DNA from 4 places in the Veillonella magna genome. Region 2 is predicted to be linked to each of the others. Evidence: riboswitches for the same ligand, from Rfam matches in the RefSeq annotation. Region 2 holds a riboswitch; each other region holds the start of a gene.

Region 1 (3,156 bases), on a different contig from region 2:
GCATAGAGCCCGTAGGATATGCCCAGGAACAGGAACCCCGCACAAATTGGAACTGTTAACGGAAACGCGTAACTAAAAGCGCTTCTCTTTACCAAACTTTTTCCGCAATGGATTTGAGAAGACTCAGTTTTTTCCACTGATCTTCATCGGTAATTGCATTGCCCTCTTCGGTGGAAGCAAAGCCGCACTGTGGGCTGATACAAAGCTGTTCTTTAGGAACATACAGCGTTGCTTCGTTAATTCTTTCAATAATATCTTCTTCTTTTTCAAGATCTGCAAACTTAGAAGTAACCAAACCTAATACGACCTTCTGGTCTTTAATATGACGTAACGGCGTGAAGCCACCGGCACGGTCGGAATCGTATTCGAGGAAGAAACCGTCTACCTTGCAATGAGCAAAGAGAATCGGCGCGATTGGATCATAGCCGCCGGAGGAGAACCAAGTAGAGCGGAAATTACCGCGACAAATATGCATGGTCACCGTCAAATCAGCCGGCTTATCTTCCAATACTTTATTGATTACTTCCACGTACTTCTGACCTACTTTATCTACATCAATGCCGCGTGCTGCATAGGCCTTACGTTTTTCCGTATCACAGAATTCGCCCCATGACGTGTCATCTAGCTGTAAATAACGGCAGCCTGCGTCATAGAATGCATGTAATGCTTTTTTATATGCCTTGGCAATATCTTCAAAAATTTCATCTTCGCTGTTGTAGCAAGCCGGCAATGTAAAATGTTCGTTTCGCACACAACAAATCAAATGTAACATGGACGGTGAAGGAATTGTCATTTTAGCTACGGCGCGGTTATTCACGATAGCATTGAACTCTTTGAAATCCTCCACAAACGGATGATCTTCGAAATCGATCGTATCGGTAATCTCGATGGTTACCGCCTTCGGCTGATGAGATTTAAATTTTACCGACCATGCATCGGCCTTTACATGAGTAATCCCCTTGAGATTTTCAAGGAAATCAAGATGCCAGAAGCTACGACGATATTCACCATCCGTAACAGCCTTGAGGCCTACGGCCAATTCTTTATCGACCAACTTAGCAATTTCTTCGTTTTCTACCTTGCGAAGGCCGGCTTTATCGAGTGTACCGGCTTCAAAAGCCTGACGGGCTTCTTTAATTTCCGGCGTACGCAAAAAGCTGCCTACAATATCATAACGGAACGGTCCTTTTTCAATAGCTGTACTCATTGTCATCTCTCCTTTACCGGTAGTCCTGTGCTACCTTATACATTCGGTCTCTTTTCTCTCTACTTGGCAAATCACCTTGGTTAGCCAACCAGTGCCCCCTGTGCTCCTATTCCAACGGCTACAATAACACGCTTCTCATATTCCCTTATGCCTCAATACATATAAGGTATTAGCACTTAGAGAACGTAGGATACCTTACCTACCTTGCATTCCAATACAAGTATTGTCCACCAAATTACAAAGGGGTACTGCCGTCCAACGACAGATATAAAAAAAGCGTTATCCTCGCAGATAACGTCTGATAGCCATCATCTGCTAGGTCAAAGCCTACTGGAATTGGCACCTTGCCCGACTCAGGCAGGTTGCCGCAGCTTCACAGGGCCATTCCCTCCACTGCTCTTGATGATCTGTATGTAGTTGGTAATACAACGATGTATCACTGTTTCTACATGATACTGTATTTGAAAAATTTTGTCAAATTGTTTTGCCGTAAGGGAAGGATGGGGCGCGGTTGGTATCTTTTTATTTTTGCGAATCACTCTCCTCTATATAATATACACCATACATAAATTTATATTCTACAAAAATATTTACTTACACTCGTTACTCCCTTGACTTCCCTTTATCCCGTATTATAATTAACTTATAGGATATATTGATAACAAAACTCAATTCATCTATCTAATAGTAAAACAAAGAAACGATAACAGAAAAGGAGGGATTAGCAATGGGAGTGGCATTGCATAATTCACAAGACGTGTACAAAGACGCAGGGAGCAGCGTGATTTTTCTAATGCTCAAATTACATCGTAAGGACCAGCCGGCGGAAAAAGAGGTTATCGCCGATATGGCCGATCGCATTCAGGCGATTCAGCGTTCCATGAACATTCGCGCAGAACATGCAAATTTAAAAATCGCCTTTGGCTTCAGTAATGATGCATGGGAGTATCTCTTCCCCGGTGCCAAGAAGCCAAAAGAATTAGAAACCTTCCAAGAAATTAAAGGCGATCGCCACACGGCCGTATCTACCCCGGCGGACTTGTTCCTCCATCTTCGCGCTACCGACGAAGCTGTCGTATACGAAGTGTGCGACCAGATTATGGATTTTCTTCGCCCTGTAACCAATGTAGTCGACGAAACACATGGTTTCCGCTATTTTGAAGGCCGGGCTATTATCGGTTTCATTGATGGCACCGAAAATCCGGTAGGTGATGAAGCAGCCGAATGGGGTATCATCGGCGATGAAGATCCCAACTTTGCCGGCGGCTCTTATGCGTTCGCGCAAAAATATATCCACGATATGGATGCGTGGAAATCCTTACCGACGGACATGCAAGAGAAAGTCATCGGTCGCCGCAAGTTCAGCGACATCGAACTGGACGATGACGAAAAAGATCCACATGCTCACAACATCATCGCCCAAGATAATCGCGATGGTAAAGAACATAAAATTGTGCGCATGAACGTGCCGTTCTCTAGTCCCGGACAGAATGAAACCGGTACCTACTTCATCGGCTACGCCCGCTACTGGGATGTAACTAAACAAATGCTGACCAACATGTTTACGCAAAACGATAAACTTTTGGATTACAGCACGCCCGTTACCGGTGCCCTCTTCTTTATTCCTTCGCGAGACGTGCTTGATGCTATCGCCGAAGGAGAATTATAATACATAAAATATATTGCTAATAACTATTACTAGATAGCCAACACCTATCGGTCAGTAACTAAAAAAGTCCCGCCTAAATTAGGTCGGGACTTTTTTACTAACAGCCGTCTTGTATGATGTGACTCACAAAACTGCTTCATCCGCTACCATGCGAATTGCATGATATGTATTGCCTTTTGCTTTTGGACTTCCATTAAATGCTATTACCATCCCTAACACGTCCTTAAATAAAAGGACTTTCATCTCCGTCTGTCGAAATATATAAATGAAAGATAAAACT
Region 2 (3,156 bases):
ATAAAATATGACCTTTCCCGGTAATAACCAAAACAACACCTAACGGTATGCCCACAATCATTGCCACGATAGTAGAAATCGCCGTCATCTGCAGCGTCTCGCCCAAGCCTTGAATCAAAAGATTAATGATTTGCTGCGACATAGCCAATCACCTCACTTTTAATAGGAAGCCCTTCCAAGTACGCCACTGCTTGTTCTGCACTTTCACGGGACCCGTTCAACACAATAATCAAATGACCAAAGCTGGTATCCTGAATGTAATCGACACCGCCGAAAAGAATACTTACATCAAGGCCGAAACGACGAATCATACCGGCCACAATCGGTTCATCCGTCACGTCACCGGTAAAGTTCAAACGGATAAGCGGGCACAAGCCGTCATGCCACTCCTTTTGCACATTTAGATGACGCCATGCTTCTTCCGGTAATTTGTGACTAATAATAGAGCCTACAAATTCACGGGTTGTTTTTTCTTTCGGTGCGGTAAAGACATCCAATACCGGACCTTCTTCAATAATAATACCCCCTTCGATAACAGCTACACGATCGCAGATTTCTTTGATAACCTGCATTTCATGTGTAATGAGAACGATGGTAAGCTTTAGCTTTTCATTAATATCCTTCAACAATTCCAGGATGGATTTTGTCGTCTGCGGGTCCAATGCCGAGGTAGCTTCATCGCAAAGCAATACCTTCGGATTGCTGGCCAAAGCGCGTGCAATACCAACACGTTGCTTCTGACCACCGGATAGTTGCGACGGATAATTATCCAATCGATCACTCAATTTTACGATATCAAGAATAGGCAAAATGCGTTGACGAATTTCATCCTTGCTCATGCCCTGCAATTCCAAAGGAAATGCTACGTTTTCGTATACCGTCCGGGAGGACAACAAATTAAAATGTTGAAAAATCATCCCAATATTTTTACGCTGTTCGCGTAGTGCATTGCCGTCCAACTTTGTCATTTCTACACCGTCCACCAAGACAGAGCCTGATGTAGGGCGTTCCAGCATATTGATGCAACGGATCAACGTGGATTTACCGGCACCGGATTGACCGATAACACCAAAGATTTCGCCTTCCTTAATGGATAAGCTAATATCCTTGAGTGCTGTTACCTTATTAGGTCCGTCGTAGACTTTACTGATATGAGTCAGTTCAATCATGTGAACACTCTCCTTTTACGCAATAAAAAAACTCTTCACACACAAATGAAGAGCTACCGTAATCTTCATCTGCCAAAGCATTTGCTTTGTTGGAATTGGCACCGTTTCCTTACGGATGGTTGCCGCGACTTCATAGGGCCAGTCCCTCAGTCAACTCTTGATGAACCATATATAATTTTGCTGTGATAAAAGCATATCATTCTTAAAGTATACTGTCAATAGTCATCCGTTTTATTTGTCTGTTGTTTTTTGCATATGTTTATTCCTTCTTTGCAACTATGAATATACATATATCCATCCGGCCAAAAAGAACACTCTTGATAGCCGCCTTTACAAAATCTCCCACAAAGAGATAAACTGCCCTCAACCGTTAGACGTAACGTCTAATAATTGAGGGCAGTTCAGGATGCATATCGTTTGCATAGTAACATCAATAGCATTAACATCAATGGTAATTGATTGAATCACCATCGTTACCAGCCATGAGCCGCAAGGATTAACCGACACGCCGATCGATAAGAGCAGCAAAGAGTACTGCCAAAACCCCGGTTACCAGCTGTGGCCATCCCATGGAAAAAAGAATTGCCGTACGTATTGGTCCACCGATGTGTATCCCCATAAACAGGATAGTAAAGCCTCCGTACAATACCGCTGCCTTACCCAACGCACAGATCATAGCTGCCAAGATGCTATTACGACCTTTCATAACATAGGCCAACAGCACAAAGACGCTACTACCTAATCCCACAATAGGAATAAATGGCATGAAAGGCAACATTCCCTGCATAAAAGCTACCACCGGTGTCACCCATGCGATGATTAACCCCGAGGTGGTGCCGTATCGCCAAGTCGCCATAACCATAGCTAGGCCTACGATTGTACCGATGAGAAACATGCTCACTGTATTGGGAATCGGTACAAAAAGACGCAACGCTTGCGCCAACAGGGCTACGGCCAGCAAGACTGCCGTCCCTGTAATTGTTCTAACGCTCATGCTTATGCCATACCTTCATGCAACAATTTTTCATACCCATCACGAAGGCGCATAGTCACAGGGCCCGGTTCACCATTTCCTACCGGCTTGCGATCAAGCTTAGTAATCGGGATAACCCCGCCGATAGTATCCGTAAAGAATAATTCGTCCGCATTTTCAATAAACTCGCGACTGCATGCCTTTTCAATAACCGTAACGCCTAATGACGGAGCTACTTTAGTAACAATCATCTGGCGGGTAATCCCTTTCAGAATTAAATTATTCGCCGGATGCGTATACAAAATGCCGTCCTTCACAGCAAACACATTTGATGTGGCCCCTTCGGTGCATACATCATCGCGGAATAAAATAGCGGAGTACGCAAATTTCTTTTCTGCTTTCGTCTGCGCCAAAATATTCGGAATCAAATTCAATGTCTTGATATCCACATGAAGCCAACGTTCATCCGGTAAGCTGATTGCTTTTACGCCGGCTGCCAGCTTACTCAAATCTTCTTCAATGGGGCGAATATACATAAGCATGGTCGGCTCCAGCTTGGAGCGATCATACGCATGATGACGCGGCGACACGCCACGAGTAATCTGTAAATAAATGTAGCCATCGGTAATACCGCTTTGCTCAATCATAATTTCATGGAGCTCCTGTAAATCATCCGGCGGCATTTTTACAGGAATATCCATTTCACGCATGGAACGATACAATCGATCCTGATGATAGGAAAAGGCAAAGCAACGACCGTTATATACACGGGTCACTTCATATACACCGTCACCAAAACAATATCCGCGATCATCAATGCTTACACATTTTTCACCGGGTTCCACAAATTCGCCGTTAAAATAGGTTAATTCTTTCATCCGACATACACCTCTCTTAACCAGTTCCATTTCCTGATGAATGGCCTTCAAAACATGTGTTATATCCCGCAAGGTCATTCTTCTATAAATGATTCTTTCATTCAGATTTCTTTCATTATATCACACACCGGTCATC
Region 3 (3,156 bases), on a different contig from region 2:
AAATCCGTACTGATGGAGCGAGGACTGATCATGCCAGCTGCACCGGCAAGGCCTTGTACAAATCGAAGTGCAATTAATTCCCAGACGGATGTGACGTACATGCAGCCGATACTGGCTAACGTAAAAATCAATAGTCCTCCGCACAGGGGGCGCTTGCGACCGAGACCGTCACTTAAAGGACCGATAATGAGTGTGCCCAAGGCGGAGCCAATCATAAAGCCGCCGATGGTTAACTGCGTCAGTGAAGGGCTGGCGTGAAAGTCCGTGGCCACTTTAGGTAAATCGGGCAAATACATATCCATGGAAAAAGGAACCATGGCGGACAGCATCCCTAAAAATAAGGTAAATATAATGCTTATGGATACAGCAGGTGTCATCGGTGGTTCATCAATGGGGACATTCATGTGTGTGCGCTCCTTCATACTTACATCTCCTTTGAAAAATATATAAATCGCGCCATGTGTTATGGCGCGATGGTATGAAAAAATAAAAAACGCTATACCGCAAGCAGCACAGCGTTCTTTGTGGCGGAGGATTAGGGATTCGAACCCTAGCGACGGTAACCCGCCCTAACGATTTAGCAAACCGTCCTCTTCAGCCTCTTGAGTAATCCTCCATATATGTTACTCGTAAATTCTAGCATTAATAAGAAAAGTTGTCAAGAGTGCGGTCTGGAGTAAAAGTGAAGGTAGTTTTATGCTGCTATAAAACTGTTGAAAAATTATTGAGAAATTGAGAGAAGGTAATGATGAGAATTTGTAGTTGACAATCTGATTTATATCGTGATAATATAATCCCATCAAATTTAATAGGAAATCATCAAGAGCAGCTGAGGGACTGGCCCGGTGACGTTGCGGCAACCCTCCTTGAGAAAGGTGCCAAATCCAGCGATAGTATCGGTAATGATTATGTCGAAAGATGATTGGTAGCTAATGAGTAGATAGCCCTTGTCTTTCGAGACGAGGGCTTTTTTGTTGACTGCCTGCAAAATGGTATGTAGTGAATCAGCGACTACTCATTGCTAAAGTTGGAAATAACTTGATGATGTATATTGAGTGAGAAGAGAGAATGCTCGGCCGGAGGTGAGAGACCGGCCAAGTGCAAGGAACGTCTGAGGGCATATGTATTGAGAAATAAGAGGAGGATTATAGTATGAAATTTTCTTGGCAATGGTTTAAAAAGAGTGCGCTTTTAGGAGCTGCCGTACTGGTTTTGGGTGGTGCATTGGCCGGTTGTGGCAGCGATTCATCGGCAGTAAAAAATGAAATTACCGTGGGAATTACACCGGGCTCCACGGAACAAATTATGGAATATGTAGTGGAAAAGGCTAAGAAGGAAGGGCTTACAGTTCATGTAAAAACATTTTCCGATTATATTACACCGGACCAAGCGGTGGCTACCGGCGATATTGATGTAAATCTGTATCAGCACAAACCGTTTATGGATGCATTTAATGCGAAGAACGGTACGAGCTTGGTTAGCATCGGAACGACCTACTTGGCGCCGTTGGCGGTGTATTCCCATAAATACAAATCATTAAACGAAATTCCCGACGGAGGAACGATTGCGATTCCCAATGATCCGACAAATGGTAGCCGTGCCCTGATCCTATTGGAAAAGCAAGGGCTCATTACATTGGATCCGAAGAAAGATCCGTTAAAAGCCGTACCTCAGGATATTGTAGAAAATCCGAAGCATATTCAAATTATCGAACTGGAAGCGGCACAATTACCGCGTTCGTTGGAAGATACGGATGCATCGGTTATCAATGCAGGCTTTGCTATTTCTGCCGGACTTAACAGCAAGCGCGACGGTATTGCCGTGGAAGGCGATACCAGTCCGTATGTGAATATTGTGGCAACGCGGGCAAAAGATAAAGATAATCCGACGTACAAAAAATTCGTTTCTATTTTCCAAAGTGACGATGTACGCGATTTTATCAATAAAGAATTTGAAGGTGTAATTATTCCTGTGTGGTAATATCGTTGGTCAATGAAATTAATTTAATGTTTTGTAACATAGTTGGTACTTTGTAGCATATTGATACGATGTTGCAAAATATCTTAGAGAGCCTAGGGTAAATTTATTTTTGGCATATGAGGATAATTTTAAAAGGATACATTTTCTGCAGCGTGTAAGGGCAAGCATGTTGCGGGAAATGTATTCTTTTTTATTTCAATGATTACCGATGATTTGAAGAAATTTGATATACTTTTGCGTTGACGTATGGACAAATATCCACATATAATAGAACATAGCATTGTAGTAGGAAAAGAATTGGAGGGGAACTATGGCGCGATTAACAAAGGAAGAAGTAAAAGAACGTGTATGCCGTGCGATTGAAGATGCAGCTCCGGAACTTAAGAAAATAGCGGCATCTATCATGGCAGAACCGGAGTTAGGCTATAAAGAGGATAAGACATCGTCCAAAGTGCAACGAGCTTTCGATGCAATGGGATTGACATATACGACGGGACATGGCCGTACCGGTTTAAAGGCGCGCCTTAGTGGCGGCGCTTCCGGTTATACGGTAGCCATGATTGGCGAATTGGATGCTATCGTGTGTCCGAAACATCCGGCGGCAGATCCATTGACGGGGGCAGCCCATTGCTGTGGTCATAACATTCAGATTGCGAACATGTTAGCGGTAGGGAAAGGTCTTATGGCTGACGGCGTAATGGAATCGCTGAAAGGTGACGTGGTTCTTTTTGCGGTACCTGCCGAAGAATATGTAGAAATTGATTACCGGAGTAAACTTCGTGAAGAAGGGACGATTAAATATTTGGGCGGTAAACAACAGTTGATATATGAAGGTGCTTTCGATGATATTGATATGGCGATGCAAATGCATGTAGCAACGGCAGAAACTCCGCAAGGAGAAATGAATCTCGGCACCACATCCAATGGGTTTATTGGCAAACTTATCGAGTATAAAGGAAAAGCGGCCCATGCGGCAGCAGCACCGCATGAAGGAATCAATGCATTGCAGGCAGCCATGATGGGGGTTATGGGAGTGAATGCTATACGCGATACATTTAAAGAAAGTGATTATATTCGCTTTCATCCCATTATCAACAGTGGTGGCGATTTGGTGAATGTGGTGCCGGATAAGGTAACGATGGAAAGTTATGTGCGCGGTGCTAATGTGGAAGCAAT
Region 4 (3,156 bases), on a different contig from region 2:
TGGGCATCCGGTAGCTGTAAAGATGTTTGAAGATGTTCATGATTGGAATGTCGAACACATTGCGTTGGCTACATGGGCAGATGCTTATGTGGTGGCTCCGGCAACAGCTAATGTAATCGGTAAAATCGCCTCCGGTATTGCGGACGATATGTTAACTACGCAAATTATGGCTACACAGGCACCGGTCTTTCTTTGTCCGGCTATGAATACAAATATGTATTTGAATCCAATTACGCAACGCAATATGAACACATTGCGTCAATTGGGGTACCATATATTAGAAGCTGCCAGCGGATCGTTGGCTTGCGGAACCAGTGGTATTGGTCGATTACCGGAACCGGTGGATATTGTGAAATGGTTACAATTTCATCTTATGAAAACAGATTTGTTAAAAGGAAAAACTGTGGTTGTAACAGCCGGTGGCACACAGGAAGCTATTGATCCGGTACGATTCATTAGTAATAAATCCAGCGGAAAAATGGGATATGCTATTGCCGAACAGGCTGCGTTAGCCGGTGCGCGTACAATCTTGGTATCGGCGCCGACTCATCTTGAGGTTCCGTATGGTGTGCAGTTTGTGCCTGTTCAGTCGGCGTGTGATATGCAGCAACAGGTAGAAGCAGTATATGAAGAGTGTGATGCGGTTATTATGGCAGCCGCAGTGGCGGATTTCCGCGTGGCTGAGGCAGCAGAGCAAAAGATAAAAAAGATGGAGCATATGTCTTTGGATTTGGTAAAAAATCCGGATATCTTAAAGGGGCTGGGAGAGAAGAAAACGCATCAAAAGCTTATTGGTTTTGCAGCAGAAACTAATGACGTTATCGAATACGGCCGTGCAAAAGTGCGTAATAAAAACTTAGATATGCTTGTAGCCAATGATGTAAGTAAGGAAAATGCTGGCTTTAATGTGGATACTAATGAAGTTACATTTATTTATCCTGGTGAGCAGATTACTAATCTGCCACTTATGAGTAAGCAAGATGTGGCAAAGCGAATTATTGCAGCCGTAGCTGAATTATAGTAAAAAGATATATTACATTGTGGCCTTGGCAGAATCATACTTTTGTAGTATAATATGCGAGGTAACAAAAGTTACTACAGTTAAATTAGAAATGATATGACTCATCAAGAGTAGTGGAGGGAAAGGCCCAATGAAGCTACAGCAACCATTCTGTGAAGAAAAGGTGCTAATTCCGACGGTAACAGCCGAAAGATGGGGTTTAGGTTCCTCATCTTATTGATGAGGAATTTTTTTATTGGAGGTAAGATGAATGGCTGAAAAACACGTATTTTTCACGTCCGAATCCGTTACGGAAGGTCATCCTGATAAAATCGCTGACCAGATTTCCGATGCGGTATTGGATGCTATTTTAGCTAAAGATCCGACTGCGCATGTTGCTTGCGAAACGTTGGTAACAACCGGACAGGTACATGTAGTAGGTGAAATTTCTACAAATTGCTATGTGGACATTAATCATATTGTTCGTGAAACAATCCGTGAAATTGGATATACTCGCGCTAAATTTGGATTTGACTGCGATACTTGCGGCGTTAATGTAGCTATTGACGAACAATCCGCCGATATTGCCATGGGTGTTGATGAAGCTTTGGAAACCCGCCAAGGCGGTCAGGATAAGTTTGATAAAATTGGTGCCGGCGACCAAGGTATGATGTTCGGTTATGCAACTAATGAAACCGAAGAATTCATGCCGATGCCGATTGCGTTGGCTCATCGTTTATCTCGTCAGTTGACGAAGGTGCGCAAAGATGGAACTCTTAATTATCTTCGTCCGGATGGTAAAACGCAGGTAACTGTTGAATATGTTGACGGTGTACCGAAGCGCATTGAAACAATCGTAATTTCTACGCAGCATGGTCCGGAAGTAACGCGTGAACAGATTGAAGCAGATTTGAAGAAGTATGTAATTGCCCCGGTATTGCCGGAAGGCTTTGTTGATGAAAATACGAAATTCTTTATTAACCCAACGGGACGTTTTGTTATTGGCGGACCGCAGGGGGATGCAGGATTAACAGGTCGTAAGATTATTGTTGATACCTATGGTGGTATGGCTCGTCACGGTGGCGGTGCTTTCTCCGGTAAGGATCCTACAAAGGTTGACCGTAGTGCTGCTTATGCGGCTCGTTATGTGGCAAAGAATATCGTTGCTGCCGGTTTGGCAGATAAATGTGAAATTCAGATTGCCTATGCTATTGGTGTAGCACAGCCGGTTTCCATCATGGTAGAAACGTTTGGTACCGGTAAAATTTCCGAAGAACGCATTGGAGAATTGGTGCGTAAACATTTTGACCTTCGCCCGGCAGGGATTATCGAAATGCTCAACTTGCTTCGCCCGATTTATCGTCAGACGGCGGCATACGGTCACTTCGGTCGTACCGATATCGATCTTCCTTGGGAAGAAACTGACAAAGCGGATATCCTTCGTCAGGAAGCAGGACTTTAATTGGATAGCTTGAGGATTGATTCATAAACCTTAAGTGAAGATGTAATAATGGATGCTTTTACCTTCTTGTAATATAGAGAATGGTGAGGCATCCATTTTTCAATTACTAACGGAAATGGTATAATCAAAAGAAGTGACTAAGGAGGTGCTACGGTGCGATTAGCAGAAGTTATTGTCAATAGACCGGCTAAACAGTTGAACAAGCCCTTTACTTATGAAGTGCCGGATGCACTTGGCGTGATACCCGTTGGGACGCGCGTTGCCATACCATTGGGGCGCGGTAAAGAAGAGGGGATTATTGTTGGTTATGCGCCGGAAACAGTGGCTCTTAATTTTACGGTTAAGCCTATTCTCTCCGTACTCGATAAAACACCTTGGTTTACACCGGAGATGCTGGCTACCGCAAAAAGGCTCAGCCATCATTATCTTTGCTCCTATCCTGATGCACTTCGCTTATTTACCATTGATAAAAAAGAATTAAAAAGCTATGAGCGGCCTAAGGTCGCTTGGTTATATCCCGAGTCATTTCTTACCGTGGAATCTATACCGGCTCGAAAAAAGAGACAACGTGAAGCAGTGGCATATTTGTTGTCCGTTGGCGGAGCTTCCTATGATATGCTTAAAGAGCAAGGATTCTCATTAGCTATCATTAAACAAGTATCGGAGCTTAGTGGGGTACGTCGTGAAGAAAAAT

The links. Region 2 has a riboswitch for S-adenosylmethionine ahead of Q5873_RS09045 (methionine ABC transporter ATP-binding protein). Riboswitches for the same ligand answer to the same signal wherever they lie in the genome.
Region 1: another riboswitch for S-adenosylmethionine. It lies ahead of Q5873_RS00795 (5-methyltetrahydropteroyltriglutamate--homocysteine S-methyltransferase); the one in region 2 lies ahead of Q5873_RS09045 (methionine ABC transporter ATP-binding protein).
Region 3: another riboswitch for S-adenosylmethionine. It lies ahead of Q5873_RS09240 (MetQ/NlpA family ABC transporter substrate-binding protein); the one in region 2 lies ahead of Q5873_RS09045 (methionine ABC transporter ATP-binding protein).
Region 4: another riboswitch for S-adenosylmethionine. It lies ahead of metK (methionine adenosyltransferase); the one in region 2 lies ahead of Q5873_RS09045 (methionine ABC transporter ATP-binding protein).

The regions. Positions count from the first base shown of each region.
Region 1 covers NZ_CAUGKU010000001.1:180,493-183,648, forward strand. Annotated here, with positions in the region: gene Q5873_RS00790 (AzlC family ABC transporter permease) at 1-137, opposite strand, end outside; gene Q5873_RS00795 (5-methyltetrahydropteroyltriglutamate--homocysteine S-methyltransferase) at 89-1,207, opposite strand; SAM riboswitch class I at 1,513-1,616, opposite strand; gene Q5873_RS00800 (Dyp-type peroxidase) at 1,935-2,876, shown strand.
Region 2 covers NZ_CAUGKU010000019.1:594-3,749, forward strand. Annotated here, with positions in the region: gene Q5873_RS09040 (methionine ABC transporter permease) at 1-142, opposite strand, end outside; gene Q5873_RS09045 (methionine ABC transporter ATP-binding protein) at 123-1,169, opposite strand; SAM riboswitch class I at 1,232-1,336, opposite strand; gene Q5873_RS09050 (hypothetical protein) at 1,666-2,163, opposite strand; gene dat (D-amino-acid transaminase) at 2,166-3,020, opposite strand.
Region 3 covers NZ_CAUGKU010000020.1:939-4,094, reverse strand. Annotated here, with positions in the region: gene Q5873_RS09250 (multidrug effflux MFS transporter) at 1-422, opposite strand, end outside; tRNA gene Q5873_RS09245 (tRNA-Ser) at 526-616, opposite strand; SAM riboswitch class I at 814-925, shown strand; gene Q5873_RS09240 (MetQ/NlpA family ABC transporter substrate-binding protein) at 1,153-1,980, shown strand; gene Q5873_RS09235 (amidohydrolase) at 2,291-3,156, shown strand, end outside.
Region 4 covers NZ_CAUGKU010000004.1:90,258-93,413, forward strand. Annotated here, with positions in the region: gene coaBC (bifunctional phosphopantothenoylcysteine decarboxylase/phosphopantothenate--cysteine ligase CoaBC) at 1-1,021, shown strand, start outside; SAM riboswitch class I at 1,120-1,220, shown strand; gene metK (methionine adenosyltransferase) at 1,272-2,462, shown strand; gene priA (replication restart helicase PriA) at 2,616-3,156, shown strand, end outside.